DNA from 2 places in the Blautia sp. DFI.6.71 genome. Region 1 is predicted to be linked to the other one. Evidence: riboswitches for the same ligand, from Rfam matches in the RefSeq annotation. Region 1 holds a riboswitch; the other holds the start of a gene.
The links. Region 1 has a riboswitch for cobalamin ahead of LJE12_RS03320 (ABC transporter substrate-binding protein). Riboswitches for the same ligand answer to the same signal wherever they lie in the genome.
Positions count from the first base shown of each region.

Region 1 (8,284 bases):
TTAAGAAGAGGATCTTTTTTACTTCAGGAAGGGATGTGAGAAAAGAAAACTTGAATTTTTATACAAATACGACAGAAAGGTAAAAAAGGAATGAAAAAGATAATTAGTTTTATATTGACAATGATTATGCTGCTTACCTGCACCAGTATTTCAGTTATGGCATCTGATGTCCAGAGTGATACAGCAGATCAGGATGAAAAAATGACAATAGGAGTGTCTGTATATAATCTGAATGATGCGGAAGTAAGAGAGTTTAGAAATTATTTTGAAAATTATGTCGGTATGGCTTTTGAAGTTGAGTTTTTATATTCTTCCAGTATAAGCACTGCAGAAGAAGAAATCAGCTTTATAAATGAGCTTCATGAAAGAAATGTAAAGGGAATTATTTCTTTCCTTTCCTCTGATCTTGAAGAAGTTCTTCCGGTATGCGAAGAATATGGTATGTATTATGTGCGTGGTTCAGGAACGATCAGTGATGAAATGTATGAGAAAGTAAAGGATAATCCTTACTTTCTGGGAACGATAGGAACATCTGTTGAAACAGAAAAGGATGCGGCTGCCAATATGGCGGAGTATTTTGCTTCAGAGGATCAGAATAATCAGAATCATTACATAATAGCATGTGGAGGATCTGCCATCGGTAATGAGATGCATCGTCTGAGAACGATAGGTATTCTGAATAAGCTTCAGGAAGCATATGGTCTGTCATATGAGAAGTCTGTAGAAGAACTGGTGAATACGCAGGATACGGAAGAAATTGAAACAGGCAGTGATATTAAGATTACTCTGGTTCCGGGTTATCCAAAAGATCATCTGGATGAAAAGCTGGCTGCTCCGCTGAATACAGGAGAGTATAATGTTATTCTGAGTGTAGTGAGCGCAAGTGATTTTATCAAGGTAATTGATGCTTATGAAGAAGAGAACAGTACAGATGTATTGTTGGGGTCAATTGATTGTTTTACAGAAGATACATACGAAATGTTTAACAAGAAGGGATATAACGGCAAGGAAAGAATCGACTATCTTGTAGGAAAATATGGTGCTATCGTTGCACCATCATTTGTTGCTATGAAGAATGCTCTGGAAGGCTTTGCAGAAGATTACCGTGAAGATGGAAGTGCTTTCCGGCTGCAGCAGTCATTTTGGACAGCGGATTCAGTAGATGAGTTTAATAAGCAGTATGTGTTATCTATTGGAATGTATGATAATACATATAGTGTAGAGGACATGATGGGAGTTCTGAAATCCTATACACCGGAAACAAATTTTGAAGAATTCCAGAAATTTACGGAAAAATAGATAGAAAATAAAAGTCTGAAATAATTGACGTATGCATGATAGTATGTTATGATAAAGAAGTATTCATACGGCCATTTGATGATTTTAGAGATAAGTTCAGACCAGCAGAAGCGTCCTGCTGGTCTGATTAAAAGGGAAACCGGTGTAAATCCGGTACGATCCCGTCACTGTGATAGTTGTTTTTCAGCTGCATACCACTGGAAGATATTTTCTGGGAAGGTGCTGAAAGTATATAGGCTTAAGTCAGGAGACCTGCTTATTTCTAGTAAAAGAGATTCTTGCGGACGACGAGAAATCCTGATTAAGAGTTACAACTTCATGTGTTGCATATATATATGTTTGATTCTTTAACGGTAAGATTTCGTGACGGATGCGGGAGCATCTGTCTTTTTTTCGCTCAAAATCATAGGAATGGACAGTATGAGAAGGAAGAAAAACAACGAAGAAACAAAAAAAGAAAGGAAGTAAAGGATGAAAAAAACAAAAAGAGAATTACTTGTGTTAGCAGCAGCAACAACAGTTGCGTTATCAATGGGAGTTACTGTACAGGCGAAAGGTGATGAGAAGGTTTTAAACTTCGGATGTCAGATGTACACAGATGGATGTGTAAACAGTGCAAATGATGAAAACGGTGGATGGAATGCTATGAGATATGGTATTGCTGAAGCATTATTTAAATTCGATGACAATATGGAAGTTATCCCGTGGCTTGCTGAGAGTTATGAAGTAAATGACGAGCATACAGAATGGACGATCAAGCTGAAAGACGGAATTAAATTCTCTGACGGATGTGATTTAACTCCGACAAAGGTAAAAGAGTATTTTGATCACATGAAAGAGGTAGGACCTTCCGGATCTGCCAAACCGGAGAAATATCTGGAATTTGAAGCAGAAGTTACTGTAGATGATGATGCAAATACAATTAACATCAAAACAAGCAAACCATATGCAAACCTTGTAGGACAGCTCTGCCATCCAACAATGGGAATTACAGATGTAGAACATATTGAAAACTATGATAACGGAATTATTGGAACAGGTCCATACAAGATTGAAGAATTCAATGGTGTAGGTGTTGGTTATACATTAGCTGCAAATGAGTATTATCGTGAAGATGTCCCATACGATAAAGTCAATCTGCTGTTCATGGGAGATAACTCCGCAAAAACAATGGCACTTCAGAGCGGTCAGGTAGACCTGGTTGAGAACATTACAAACGTAGCAGATATTCAGGACTTCCAGGATAACGATGACTATACTGTTGATATCGCATCAGGTGTACGTTGTGGATTTGCATGGATGAACTTTGACGGTGTTCTTGGAAACAAAACACTTCGTCAGGCAATCCTGATGGCAATTGATAATGATACAATCTGTAATTCCAGAACAATCGGTGGACTTTATACACCAGGATTCTCCGTACTGCCTTCTACTCTGAACTATGACTATGACAAACTGGAAAATCCATATACCTATGATCCGGAAAAAGCAAAACAGATTCTGGATGATGCAGGAATCGTTGATACAGACGGAGATGGAATCCGTGAACTGGATGGTCAGAATATCAACCTCAGATATATTTCTTATGAAAACCGTCTTCTGAATGACTTTGCAGATGCTCAGGCACAGTATCTTGCAGAAATCGGTATTGGTGTTGTTCCTGAATACGGAAGCTCAGATGATCAGTGGAGTAAACTTGCAGCACTGGATTATGACCTTAATAACAATAACTGGATCACTGTTGGTACCGGAGATCCTCTGGCATATATGGCTAACTGGGCAACTGATACCAGCTACTGCGCATACTCCAACCCGGACTATGACAAGTTATATGAAGAATTAAAAGGTGAAATGGATCCGGAAAAGAGAAAAGATCTGATCTTCCAGATGCAGCAGATTCTGGTAGATGATGCAGCGGTTCTGATTGATGGATACTACAACTCATCTATGATCTACAGTAAGAAAGTTGGTTCTGCACATATCCATACAGCAGATTACTACTGGCTGTCAACAGAAATTACTCCTGCAGAATAAGAAAAGTCTGCGAATTGTGAAGTTACTGAATAGTTACAAACAGAAATAAAAAGAGGTGTCTTTTTTGAGTAAAAAGCAAATAATCAAGCGTTTATTACAGATTGTGATCGTATTGATCGGTATCAGCTTTATTACATTTGCACTGACCTTTATGTCACCAGGTGACCCTGTACGAAACATGTACACGGCAACCGGTGTAATGCCTACTGAAGAAATGGTTCAGGAGACACGCGAGGAACTTGGTCTGAATGATCCGTTTCTGGTGCAGTATACCAGATGGCTTAAGAACTGTCTGAAAGGTGACTTTGGCAAATCATACAGCTTAAATAAACCAGTTACAGAACTTCTTGCAGCCAGATTATGGCCGACTTTGAAACTTACATTAATGGCCATGATCCTTATGCTGGTTATTTCTGTACCTTTAGGTATGTTGTCTGCCATATATAAAGATAAATGGATCGATTATCTCGTCCGGGGAATTACATTCCTCGGATGTGCGATGCCTAACTTCTGGGTTGGACTTCTGTTAATGCTGGCATTCTGTGTTTATATCAATGCATTTCCGGTTATCAGTTCTGCGGGAGACTTTAAGAGTCTGTTTCTTCCGGCTTTGACACTTGCGATTGCAATGTCTTCCAAATATACCAGACAGGTAAGAACAGCGGTGCTGGATGAACTGAGTCAGGATTATGTGATCGGTGCACAGGCAAGAGGAGTAAAGAAATCAAAGATTATCTGGGGCAATGTATTTCCAAATTCATTGCTTCCGCTGATCACAATGTTTGGTCTTTCCATAGGATCACTTCTTGGAGGAACCAGTGTTGTAGAAGTAATCTTCTCTTATCCGGGTCTTGGAAACCTTGCAGTTTCAGCAATCACATCCAGTGATTACAATCTGATCCAGGGATATGTATTATGGCTTGCCCTGATTTATATGGTCATTAACCTGATCGTTGATGCATCTTATGTTTATATTGATCCACGTATGCGTTTAAAGGAGTAGAATCATGAAAAAGAAAAACAGATTTTTAGCAAATAAAACTTTTGTCGTGTTTTCTATTCTTGCAGTCTGTATTATTCTGACAGCAGTATTTGCACCGGTGGTAACCAGAGGGGTTGACCCGTTAAAAGGTTCTCTGGTAGATGCACTGCTTCCGCCATGCAAGGAACATATTTTTGGAACCGACAAAATGGGCAGGGATATTTTTTCAAGAGTTATTTATGGAGCACGTGCATCTCTGTCAGCAACCTTTGGTGTTGTTGCCCTGATCTTTCTGGTGGGAACTGTTACCGGAGTCCTTGCAGGATATTTCGGAGGTGTCATTGATGCTGTTATTATGCGAATTGCAGATATGATGCTTGCTTTCCCAGGACTGGTACTTGCTCTTGCTGTTGCAGGTATTATGGGCGCAAGTATCAAAAATGCGATCATCGCTATTGTAGTAGTAAGCTGGACCAAATATGCGCGTCTGGCACGAAGCCTAGTTATGAAGATCCGTGACAGGGATTATGTATCAGCAGCGATCGTTACCGGTTCCAAAACACCGTATATGCTGTTTCGATATATGCTTCCAAATGCACTTCCTACACTGATCATTACTGCTGCCACAGATATAGGTTCCATGATGCTGGAACTGGCAGCAATGTCCTTCCTGGGATTTGGCGCGAAGCCGCCGGCACCGGAATGGGGTTATATGCTGAATGAAGGAAGAGCGTGTATGCAGTCCGCTCCGTGGCTGATGATCTTCCCGGGTCTTGCTATTTTTGTAGTAGTTGTTGTATTTAATATGCTTGGGGATTCCATCCGTGATATCCTCGATCCAAGAAATGAGTAGGAGGAATAAACATGCTGAAATTAGATAATGTGACAATCTCCTACAAAAATGTTCCAACTGTTCAGAACTTTAATCTGGATATGAAAGAGGGACAGATCGTTTCTCTGGTAGGAGAATCCGGAAGTGGAAAAACCACTGTTATCCGTGCTGTTCTGGGACTTCTTGCAGGTGGCGGTAAGGTCACAGAAGGAAGTATTACGTTTGAAGGAGAAGACCTTTTATCCTATACACCGGAACAGTGGAGAAAACTTCGTGGTTCTGATATTTCCATGATTTTTCAGGACAGTGGTGCAATGATGAATCCGACACGTAAAGTCGGAAAGGTATTTACAGAATATATTCTTACTCATGAGAACATTTCCAAGAAAGAGGCATGGAGTAAGGGAATCGCAATGCTGGAGCGAATGAGACTTCCGTCTCCGGATAATATTATGGAATCTTATCCTTTCCAGTTATCCGGTGGTATGAGACAGCGAGTTGGTATTGCGATGGGAATGACTTATCAGCCGAAGCTTCTTCTTGCAGATGAACCGACTTCTGCACTGGATGTAACAACACAGGCGCAGATCGTACGTCAGATGATGAAGCTCAGAGATGATTACCATACAGGCATTATTGTAGTAACCCATAATCTGGGTGTAGCTGCCTACATGTCAGATTATATTGTTGTAATGAAGAACGGAAAAATGGAAGACCAGGGAACAAGAGAGTATATTCTGAAAGAATCAAAGAATGAATATACCAGAAAACTTCTGGAGGCAGTTCCATCCCGGGGAGGTGAACGATATGTCTGAAAAAAGAGAAGTAATACTGGAAGCGAAACATGTAACCAGAAGATTTGCGGCATCACATGGACGTACTCTGCTGGCGAACAATGATATTAATCTGAAAATGTATAAAGGTGAAACACTGGGTCTGGTAGGAGAATCCGGATGTGGTAAGAGTACATTTATGAGATTTCTGGTTTCTCTTGATACACCTTCAGAGGGTGAGATTCTGTACCGCGGTACAGATATCACGAAATTAAAGGGAGAAGAACTGAGAAATAACCGTCAGAACATTCAGATGGTATTTCAGGACCCGACCTTATCTTTTAATCCGAAAATGAACATTCGTGATATTGTGTGTGAGCCTTTGATGAATTTCAAAAAGATTAAGAAATCGGAGAAGGATGCTGTCTGCAGAAAACTTCTTGAAATGGTAGAATTACCAGGAGATTTTGCAGATCGTTATCCTCACAATATGAGTGGTGGACAGCGTCAGCGTGTTGCGATCGCGAGAGCACTGGCACTGGAACCGGAAATCGTTGTTCTGGATGAAGCAACTTCCGCTCTTGATGTTTCTGTTCAGAAAACAGTAATTGAACTGATCACGAAGCTTCAGAGAGAAAAGAACATCACATTTGGTTTTATCTGTCATGATATTGCACTGGTTCAGTTAGTGGCACATCAGGTAGCCGTTATGTATCTTGGAAACCTCGTAGAGGTTCTTCCGGGAAAAGATCTTGATATGAAAGCAATGCATCCATATACAAGAGCACTGATGGGTGCAGTATTTGATATTAATATGGACTTTTCCAAACCAATCGAGAGTATTGAAAGTGAGGCTCCGAGCCCACTGGATCTTCCACAGGGATGCCCGTTTCAGGGAAGATGTGAGCATTGTATGGATATCTGCAAAAAAGAGAATCCAAAACTTGTGGAAGTGGAAGATGGACACAGTGTTGCCTGCCATTTGTTCCAAAAGGGCAGTAAATAATGAAAAAAGATAGTCTGATCTCTGAAAATATAGGAAAAGCATTATTACTTTTTGTACTTCCACTGATTGCGGGAAGTCTGATCCAGCAGTTGTATACAACAGTTGATGCGGTTATCGTCGGACAGTTTACGGGAAAAGTCGGACTTGCTGCAATTGATTCTGTACATACACTTTTTAAGTTTCCGATTAACTTTATGAATGGTCTTGCAACTGGTGCGACGATTATGATCTCCAGATATTTTGGAGCAAAAGATAAAGAAGGACTGCATTGCGCAGTGCGGACAGCTCTTTTGCTTGCCGGTATTCTGGGAATTATCTGTGCAGCAGCCGGTGCTGTTTTTTCTCCATGGCTGCTTGATATCATGTCTGTTCCGGAAGAAGTTCGTGCAGGATCACTAATCTACTGCCGCATTTATTTTGGCGGAATATGGGCAATGATCCTTTATAACATGATGGCAGGAGTCCTGCGAGCGTTTGGAGATTCTAAAAAGCCATTATATGTACTGGTCGTATGCAGTGTGGTTAATATTGTTGTAGACCTCATACTGGTAGGACTTATGCATACTGGTGTTGGAGGAGCGGCAGCAGCTACTGTACTTTCTCAGATTGTAAGTGTTGTACTTACCGCATATTTTCTTGTGAAATCTGATTTCCTGGAAGAAAAGATAGGAATCAGAACTATGAAAATCTGCAAAGAGCATATGGGGATGATGGTAAAAAAAGGTTTCCCGTTAGCTCTTCAATCTATGTTGTTTCCAATTGCCAATTCTATTGTTCAGGCAAGTGTCAACACAATGGGAACTGACAGTATTGCGGCATGGGGAATTTGTGATAAACTGGATTTACTGATCTGGCTGATCGCGGATTCTATGGTACCTGTACTGACGACATATACCGCACAGAATCTCGGTGCCGGTAAGACGAAGAGAGTAAAGAAAGGAGCACTGATCGGTACTGGGTTATCTGTAATCGCAGTAGGAATTATCAGTCTTGTTCTTTACTTCGGTTCAGGACTGATTGGACCGTTGTTTATTGATCAGAAAGACGTTCCGACACTGATCCCGCTGGTTGTAAGATATATGCAGATGATGGCACCTTTTTTTGTATTTTATGCAGTTGCAGAGGCGCTTTCAGGAGCCTGCTGTGGTCTGGGTGAAACGCTGGTACCGATGATTACTACATTACTTACAATTTGCCTGTTTCGAGTAGTATGCATTTTGCTTGTTTTACCGTCATTTAAAACAATGGAATGTATTGTATGGATCTATATTGGATCATGGGTTGTGTCCGGTGTTGCTTTTGCTGTTTTATATCTGGCAAAAGTCAGGAAACTCTACCATAAGAAAATTAAATAAAAA
Region 1 is NZ_JAJDMJ010000003.1:125,594-133,877, reverse strand. Features, by position in the region: gene LJE12_RS03325 (hypothetical protein) at 91-1,299, shown strand; cobalamin riboswitch at 1,375-1,573, shown strand; gene LJE12_RS03320 (ABC transporter substrate-binding protein) at 1,771-3,333, shown strand; gene nikB (nickel ABC transporter permease) at 3,389-4,336, shown strand; gene nikC (nickel transporter permease) at 4,341-5,168, shown strand; gene LJE12_RS03305 (ABC transporter ATP-binding protein) at 5,180-5,962, shown strand; gene LJE12_RS03300 (ABC transporter ATP-binding protein) at 5,955-6,926, shown strand; gene LJE12_RS03295 (MATE family efflux transporter) at 6,926-8,281, shown strand.

Region 2 (8,284 bases), on a different contig from region 1:
CCGGAAACATCACACCTGCTCTGCTCCAGCTTGCGCCTGCAAGGCTTCCCATCGTCCACTTCATTACTTCTGTTGCTGCATTTTTGTCGTTGGTGATATAGATAACAAAATTGGAAAAAGCAGAACATACCGCACTGACAGCCATTCCGGCAAGGATCAGTTTGGCAGAAGTAGCTTTTCCGCCCATGTTTGCAATAGCAATGACTGCAAAAGAAGTGACCATTGCACCAATAAATGCAGTAACACCAACTGAGTTTCCACCGAGAAATCCACCAACTCCAAGCATGATCGCCAGTGTTGCACCAAAGGATGCACCGGAGGAAATACCAAGTACATACGGATCTGCCAGTGGGTTCTGGACAATCGCCTGCATAACTACGCCACAGACGGAAAGAGCCATTCCAACTGCCAGAGCCAGCAGGACTCTGGGCAGTCGAATGAGCCACACAACATCGTGAACTGCGCCTTCTGCATAGGCGGACAGGCTTTTGATATGAAACAATTTATACGCAATGACACTGTATACATCTTTCAGTGACAGATCTGCATTTCCAAAAGTGATCGCTGCCAGAATGGAAAAAATCAAAAATGCCGCAAGCCCGATAAGAACTGCCACATACATGGATGTCCTGAGCACACTGCCTTTTTTTGTCTGTGAAACCTGTTCTTTCACTGTTATGTCCTCAATCAGTCAAGATTCACATCCGGATATAATCCTTTTGCGAAAGTTTCAATACCATCCTGTGTACGTGTTGCACTTGCGTACATTTCACTGAGCATGATCGGATAAACACGACCGTTCTTTACAGCGTCAAGGCTCTGAAGTGCTTCGTCATCCTTGATAACGGCAAGCTGGCTTTCTTTTACAGTTTCCGGATCATCACCTGCATATGGCATGTATACAACAAAAATCACATCAGGGTTTGCTGCAATGATATCTTCTTTTCCTGCTGTAGAAGCATCCGGGTTTGCCAGAGTCGCACCCAGTTGTGTTACCATATCTCCACCAAGGCTCTTTGCACCATAGTTTGTGATATCTTCTCCAAGAGGTTCCAGAACCATTACGCTTGGTTTCTCTTCTACATCTGCTGTTGCTGTAAGAGTTTTATCGATCACTGCCTGTGCATCATCTACGATTGCCTGTGCTTTGTCCTGTACATCAAAAATCTTTCCAAGATTTAAGATGTCTGTAAATTCATTTTCCAGAGTTCTGTCTCCGTCAGGGCGTGTGTTTGTGTTGTAATAAGTGTTGCAGCCTTTGTCGATCCAGTCTGTTACATTTCCGAGATTTTTATCAGAAAACAGGGAGCTCCAGGATAAGATCATGTCTGGCTCCAACATCGTTACAGTCTCAAGGGATGGGGTAAATTCATCAAGATAATTTGTTTTTGAAAATGCATCTTTAAGTTCATCCGGAACTTCATTGTCAAGACCTGCAGTAGCTACCAGACGGTCTTCCAGGCCAAGTGCAAGCATGGTTTCAATGCTTCCCTGATATACAGCAAGAACTTTCTCCGGTGCCTTTTCATAGGTTGTTTCGATTTCATTTCCATCATAATCATAGGTTGTGATGGTCAGAGGATATTCTGTCTTTGTACCTTCTGCGTCTGCTGTCTTATCTGCATCTGCTGAATCCTGTGCGTCTGCATCTTCCTGTGTATCAGAGTCTGCATCTGCTGCCGGCTGATTGTCCTCTTTGATTGTCTCAGAGTCTGCTCTCTCTGCTGCAAAAGCTGCCGGAGCTGCGGAAACTGCCATAGCTGCTGCCATCATAATTGCCATGATTCTTGTGGATAAATACCTGTTTTTCATTTGACTTCCTCTCTTTTCGTATATGTTATTTATCTGTTCGTGTAACCGAAAAGATGGGACTTCAGAAAAAGTAAAATAGAAGTGATAAGAATAACGGATACTTTTTACGGAAGCTCCTTCTTTACGCTGTCAGGCAGGTTTCCTGACTCACAGTTCACAGAAAGTTTCCACAAAATAAAAACTGATACAACATCCATGCTTCAGCAGTTCATGAATGTTGTATCAGAAATATTTCCAGATACTCTCTGGCAGCCGGATTCCGCCTTCTCACATATTTATGCAATGACATATTACAATCCCGCTTTTTTTCTGTATACAGTGGCCGCAACCGTTCAGGCATTTCACCTGATTCCCTCTCACATTACCATACACAAAATCTGCATATGATAATGTTCACTTAACAGCTTATTCAATTACGCTGATACAATTCTAGCACACTGCTTTTATAATTACAACCATATTCGAGACACATCAGAATTCTTTCTTCTCCATAAGCCGGACACCAATCCCAAAAGACCCCATATATACAATTACTGTAAACAATACAACTCCAGCCAATACCATTCCCCGGTTCAGTCCATTCAGCCATGCATCGACTGCGTCTGCTGAAAGTCCCATTGTTTTTATCAGAGCATAAACTACGGCAATTATAATAGCCCACATGACCATTGCAATATAACGTCCTTTTTCTGCTCCAAAATGTATTACAAGCGGGAGCGATACTGACAACATAAGAAGCGCCAGTGGAATGTATATCAGAGTGCCAATAATTTTCTCACTCAGGCACCCCTGAAGCTCTGCCACACCTTTACAGATCACTCCCGTTATTGCTTCAATTCCCCACGCTGCAGCCGTAAGCCCTGCTCCCAGCAGATATTTCTCCGCCACATACTGTTTTCTGGTAACCGGCAAGGTCATAAGAAATGCAAGACCATTATCAAACTCATCATAACTTATAGTCGTAATGGCAAAAATTGCTGTGACAAACGTAAAATATCCTATAGCAAAACTGACGCTCCCACTTCCTGCCAGATTCAGGATGACTCCCATTACAATAACCAGGATAAAATACTGTTTCTGCTGTTTCATCAGTTCTATATCCTTTACAAATAATCCCTTCATACCTGTTCCTCCATCATCACTACCAGATCATCAATCTTTCCATTCTCAATTACAACATCTGGATAATTTTCCATATAAAATTGTTTCTGGTTTGTCAGACACCTGTATCCATAAGCTTCTTTCCGGATCTTAATAAGGTATTGCTGATCCAGTTTTTCGTACTCTTCTTCTGCAACTTTAAGAACTGCATAATCTGACAGCAGTACATCTGTATCCTCATGAAGGATAATTTTTCCGGCATGGATCATATAAAAATCGTCACAAAGACTCTCCAGATCTGATGAAATATGGGAACTGATCAGAATAGAACTGCTTTCATTTTCTTCCATATATTCTCTCAGCATGTTCAGCACCTCATCCCTGGCAATCACATCCAGACCAACTGTGGGCTCATCCAGAATCAGCAGTTCTGCCTTATGGCTTAATGCTGCCAGTACTTTAAACTTTGCTTTCATACCAGTGGAAAATTCTTTGATTTTCTTGTCTGTGGGCAGATTGAATCTTCTGCACTGCTGCAGGAATTTCTCTCTGTCAAAATCTGGATATATGCTTTTCATGATATTTGCCACGCCCGCTGCTGTCAGATACATACTGAAGCCTGAATCTGCAAAAACAACTCCCAGTTTCCGCTTATCCTCCGGCTTAAGCTCTTCTGCCTTTTTCCCAAAGACCTCTATCTCTCCGCCATCCGGATGGATCAGGCCAAGCAAAGCTTTAAATGTGGTGGATTTCCCGGAACCATTTCTTCCAATAAGTCCTGTAATCATCCCAGGCTGTACTTCCATAGAACATTCCAGCGAAAAACCTCTGTAATGTTTCTGCAAATGACTGATTTTCAACATGTCTTAGTCCTCCATGATCATTTCAAAAAGATTTCTGATTTCCTCATCGTTCAGTCCACATCTTCTGCCCTTCATGATTGCCTGCTCCAGATCATGTTCTACTTCTTTGAGCTGTTCTTCCCTCATCAGGTTTTTATTTGTGGCTGCAACGTAGGTTCCTTTTCCATGAACAGTGACGGTAAATCCCTCTTCTTCCAGATTGTCGTAGGCTTTCTTCACAGTCAGGGCACTGATCTTCAGTTCCTTTGACAAACTGCGTACTGAAGGTAATACAGTGTCCGGCTGTAACTCTCCTCTGATAATCGCAGACTTAATCTGGTCTATGATCTGTTCATAAATAGGTACCATGGATGAATTATTGATTATTATATGCATATGTTTCTCCTCCATCTGCAAACAGTATATAACAGTGCATAACTGTTGTCAACTGTTTTATACTGTTATACATGATATTTATTTGCTTATAATCAAAAATGGATATTCAACCTTATTTCCGGCAATCTTTCACAATCGCCTTCTCATAAAATTGAATATCCATATAACCTTAATCTAACTCTGTTTTTTCGAATTAACTTTTAGTGGAAGTCTTATGGTTACAACTGTGCCTTCTTCCAGCTGTGAGCTTATGGTAACCCCATATTTCTCTCCATAAATCATACGAATCCTTTTATTTGTATTTCTGACGCCTATACTCTTTCGCTCTTTATTCAGAACCTCTTTCAAATCTTCCTCACAGATTCCACATCCATTATCCTCTACATAAAAAAGAATATCATTTTCTTCTTCCTCTGCTGAAATCCAGATCTTCCCGGAATCCTGATAATTTTTAAATCCATGCACAATGGCATTCTCTACAAACGGCTGCAGAAATAACTTTGGAACTTCCAGACTTCTTAAATACTCCGGTATATCCATACTCACTTCAAATTGATCCTGATATCTTTTCTGCATAATTCCAATATACCGTTTAAGCCAGTCCAGATCCTCCCACAGCGGAACCAGAACATCACCATTCTGGCTGGTATACTGAAGCATTCTCGACAGATCCAAAAGCATTTTGCTGGCATTTTCCTGTTCTCCTTTAAGGCATACCCAGTTAATGATATTCAGCGAATTATAGAGAAAATGGGGATTCATCTGTATATTTAACGACATGATCTCCGTGTCTCGTTTCTGGATCATCATCTCATATTTCTCATGAACCAACATCTGCAGGTTCTGATTCATTTCATTCAGTTTTTTATAAAAAAACGCAAACTCATCCCTGTTGTCATATACAATTCTTGCAGTAAAATTACCCTCTCCTGTTTTCTCTATCATGTGCAGCGGTTTATAAACTTTTTTCCCAATCTTTCTGGAAATAAGAACAGCCGTAATAACAGATAAAATAATTTCTATAGTTACCAGAATCAATATTGCCCTGGTAAGATCTGTAGCAATATTCTTGCTGAAAACATTAACTGGAATCATGGCAAGTGTATACCATCCCGTCACCATACTTTTGGAATAGGTTACGATATATTCCTGATTATTTGCACCGTAGTATTTTACAGTTCCTTTATTCTCCGTAATTCCCATATCAGCTGCAGTTACATTTCGAAACAGCTTTGATTCATTCTCACCGTAAGGACCAACAACACTGCCATCTTCACTCATGATATAATAAAGAATCTGAGAATTTGCCTTTGTATACTTTTTCAGCATATTATTCAGATTATCCTCTGTAAAATTAACCACCAGATACATTTGATCAGTCTTATTTTCCAGATGTTCAATATGTCCTGATTCTACCCTGCTTAACTGCAGCTTTCTGACAGCCGTAAATACATGCTCATATTCCAGAAAATCTCTCGGCATATCTTCAATTGAAAACATGTCCATATAATTATATGCCGGAATCCACACAAGTTTTCCATTTGCCTCATCTGCTGCTTTCTGTATTTTAGAACCCATAAAGCTATAATTTGGATAATAGTTCTTTTCCTTTTCGCCAAACTGATAATACGGAGTCACAATATGCGTAGAATAAACCGTGTTATTCCACGGCAGATAGTCCAACAAAATTTTTGAAATTTCCTGACTGGCACTTTCAAGCTGCATACTGTCAGACGTATCCAGATTCTGAAATATTTTATAAATTCTCGCATCTACATTTATTTTTAATGAAAATTCCTCAATATAATCCAACTTTTCATCCAGAATATCACTGACATTCTCAGCATTTTGCCACATTTGTTTTTCTGACTGCCTGATCAGTTCCTGTTTTGACAAATGGAAGATAAATAAACCCAAAAGCACAACAGGAATAATGGAAATACAAATAAATGAACTAATCAGCAGAGTTTTAAATTTTGTATATTTTAATTTTTCCATCATCACCCAACTCTTTTGCGAAATTCTTCAGGTGTCATATTATGACGTTTCTTAAATGCCCTGTTAAAATAATTGGGATCCTTATACCCTACTTCCAATGCAATCTTCCTTACCTTATCAGAAGATGTTTTCAAAAGATTCTCTGCTTTCTCCATACGAATATCTGACAGGTATTCAGAAAAGGAAATTCCGAATCTCTGCTTAAATAAAGTACTGAAATACGAAGCATTAAAATGATACAATGCAGCAATCTGCTCCAGGCTGATCTCGTCCTGGTAATGTTCCTCTATATACCGCCTGCTTTCATCCAAAGGATCTGTCTCCTGTGAATCTGCTATTTCCCGGAAAGCGATTATATTTTTTATTAATTCCGCTGACCTTTTTTTCAATTCAGAATACCACTGACTTTCGATCAGACGATTATCCAATGCATTTAATTCTGACAAGTGTTCAGCTTTCAGATAGGGCTCCATATAACGTAAGATTCTGAAAAAAAAGAATACGATTTTTCTTTTAAAAATATCCGGCTGAACACTTTTATGCTCTGACAGAACCTCTGTTATTTTTTCAAAAATTGCTTCGCTTTTTTCCAGATTTCCTTCTTTTATAGAATTCAGAATTGCTTCACTGCCTACAGAATCCTCCTGCTTTTCATCAGACAGATATTTCTCTGCCTGCAAATATCTTTCTTCTTCATAAAAAGAATACTTCATCGCGGCCATAGCCTCTTCATATGCCTTGTTTCCGCAGCTTTCCATATCCGAATACAGAGAGCTGACTGCAAAATAAATTCTGTTTTTCTCAAGTACCAGGATATTTTGAATAAACTCCTCTATCTGAGTGATCTGTTCCTGTTCAATTCTTGATCCTGACAAGGCCAACACAGCCAGCAGATTTTCTGTTCCGTTGACCTGAAATGTAATTGACGATGTATCTATCAGATGTTTTTTTATAAAATACCCTATCTCCCGTTTCATCTCTTCATTAAGAATCAGATGCTGCTTATTGATCCGGATCAACATCAGATAGCCTTCCTGTCTCAGAGGAAACATCTCACTTAAGGGCTCCCATACCTTACGTCGTGTATGGTGGATATACTGATTCAGAAGCCACTCCATATATCCATATGCAGATTCCTTCAATCGTCGTTCCATCTGATCTACTTTTTGTTTTTGAACCTGATCCTGATTTTTTGATTTCTTTATTTTCTTAATGGCACGCTTTAACTCTTCTGCATCTACAGGCTTTAGCAGATAATCACTTGCATGAAACTGTAACGCCTCTCTTGCATAGGAAAAATCTGCATATCCGCTTACAATCACAAATGCAGTTTCTGGATAATCTGTTTTTACTTTTTTTTGCAGCTGTAAGCCGTCCATTTCTGCCATACGTATATCGCTGATCACAATCTCACAGGAAATATTATTCATGATCTCCATTGCCTCCTGACCATTTGATGCTTCCCACAGCATATCGTCCGGGCATATTTTTTCAAGAAGCATAATAAGTCCTTCTCTGTGAATTCGCTCATCATCTACTACTAATATATTGTACATTTTATCTCCTGTTCTGTCTGATATATACGTTTTGATTATAGCACAACAGGTGTGCATGAACAATTGCACACCTGTCTTTACAAATTCTATTTTTTTGTTCCGTGATACATCTTATCCAATGCATCGGCATAGTCTTCCTTGGAAAGAATCAGTACCGGTATTTCTGAAACCTTACACTGTTTTCCATCCGTCTCAAGACTTGCACTGATCACTCCTGCTGCCTGTGTTTTCTGTCCCTCCACATACAGGGTTACCTGTTTCATTTTATGCTGTGTATCCTGAGGGAAAGGATGCTCTGACAGCATCACGCTCTTCTCGCCTCCTGCCAGTTCATCTGGCAAACTGATGTAAAAACCAGCTACCTTATGGGTATTCTGTGGTACTTCTCCCACCATGCATACTGCCTTATTGTCTGAAAATACAGGTTGATAATCCCAGTGATAGAATTGTTTATACTGTACTTTCCATCCATCAGGAACTTCTATCTTCACTTCTGCATTTTTCCATTCTGTGTCTGTTGACTGGCTGATCAGATAACGGAATAAAAAGATTCCACAGTCTGAATTATAAAGTTTAGGC
Region 2 is NZ_JAJDMJ010000020.1:1,337-9,620, forward strand. Features, by position in the region: gene LJE12_RS10070 (FecCD family ABC transporter permease) at 1-673, opposite strand, end outside; gene LJE12_RS10075 (ABC transporter substrate-binding protein) at 688-1,812, opposite strand; cobalamin riboswitch at 1,928-2,196, opposite strand; gene LJE12_RS10080 (ABC-2 transporter permease) at 2,284-2,934, opposite strand; gene LJE12_RS10085 (ABC transporter ATP-binding protein) at 2,931-3,776, opposite strand; gene LJE12_RS10090 (GntR family transcriptional regulator) at 3,780-4,151, opposite strand; gene LJE12_RS10095 (sensor histidine kinase) at 4,326-6,152, opposite strand; gene LJE12_RS10100 (response regulator transcription factor) at 6,152-7,705, opposite strand; gene LJE12_RS10105 (hypothetical protein) at 7,792-8,284, opposite strand, start outside.
Region 2: linked by a shared signal. The riboswitch ahead of LJE12_RS10075 (ABC transporter substrate-binding protein) and the one ahead of LJE12_RS03320 (ABC transporter substrate-binding protein) in region 1 are both predicted to bind cobalamin.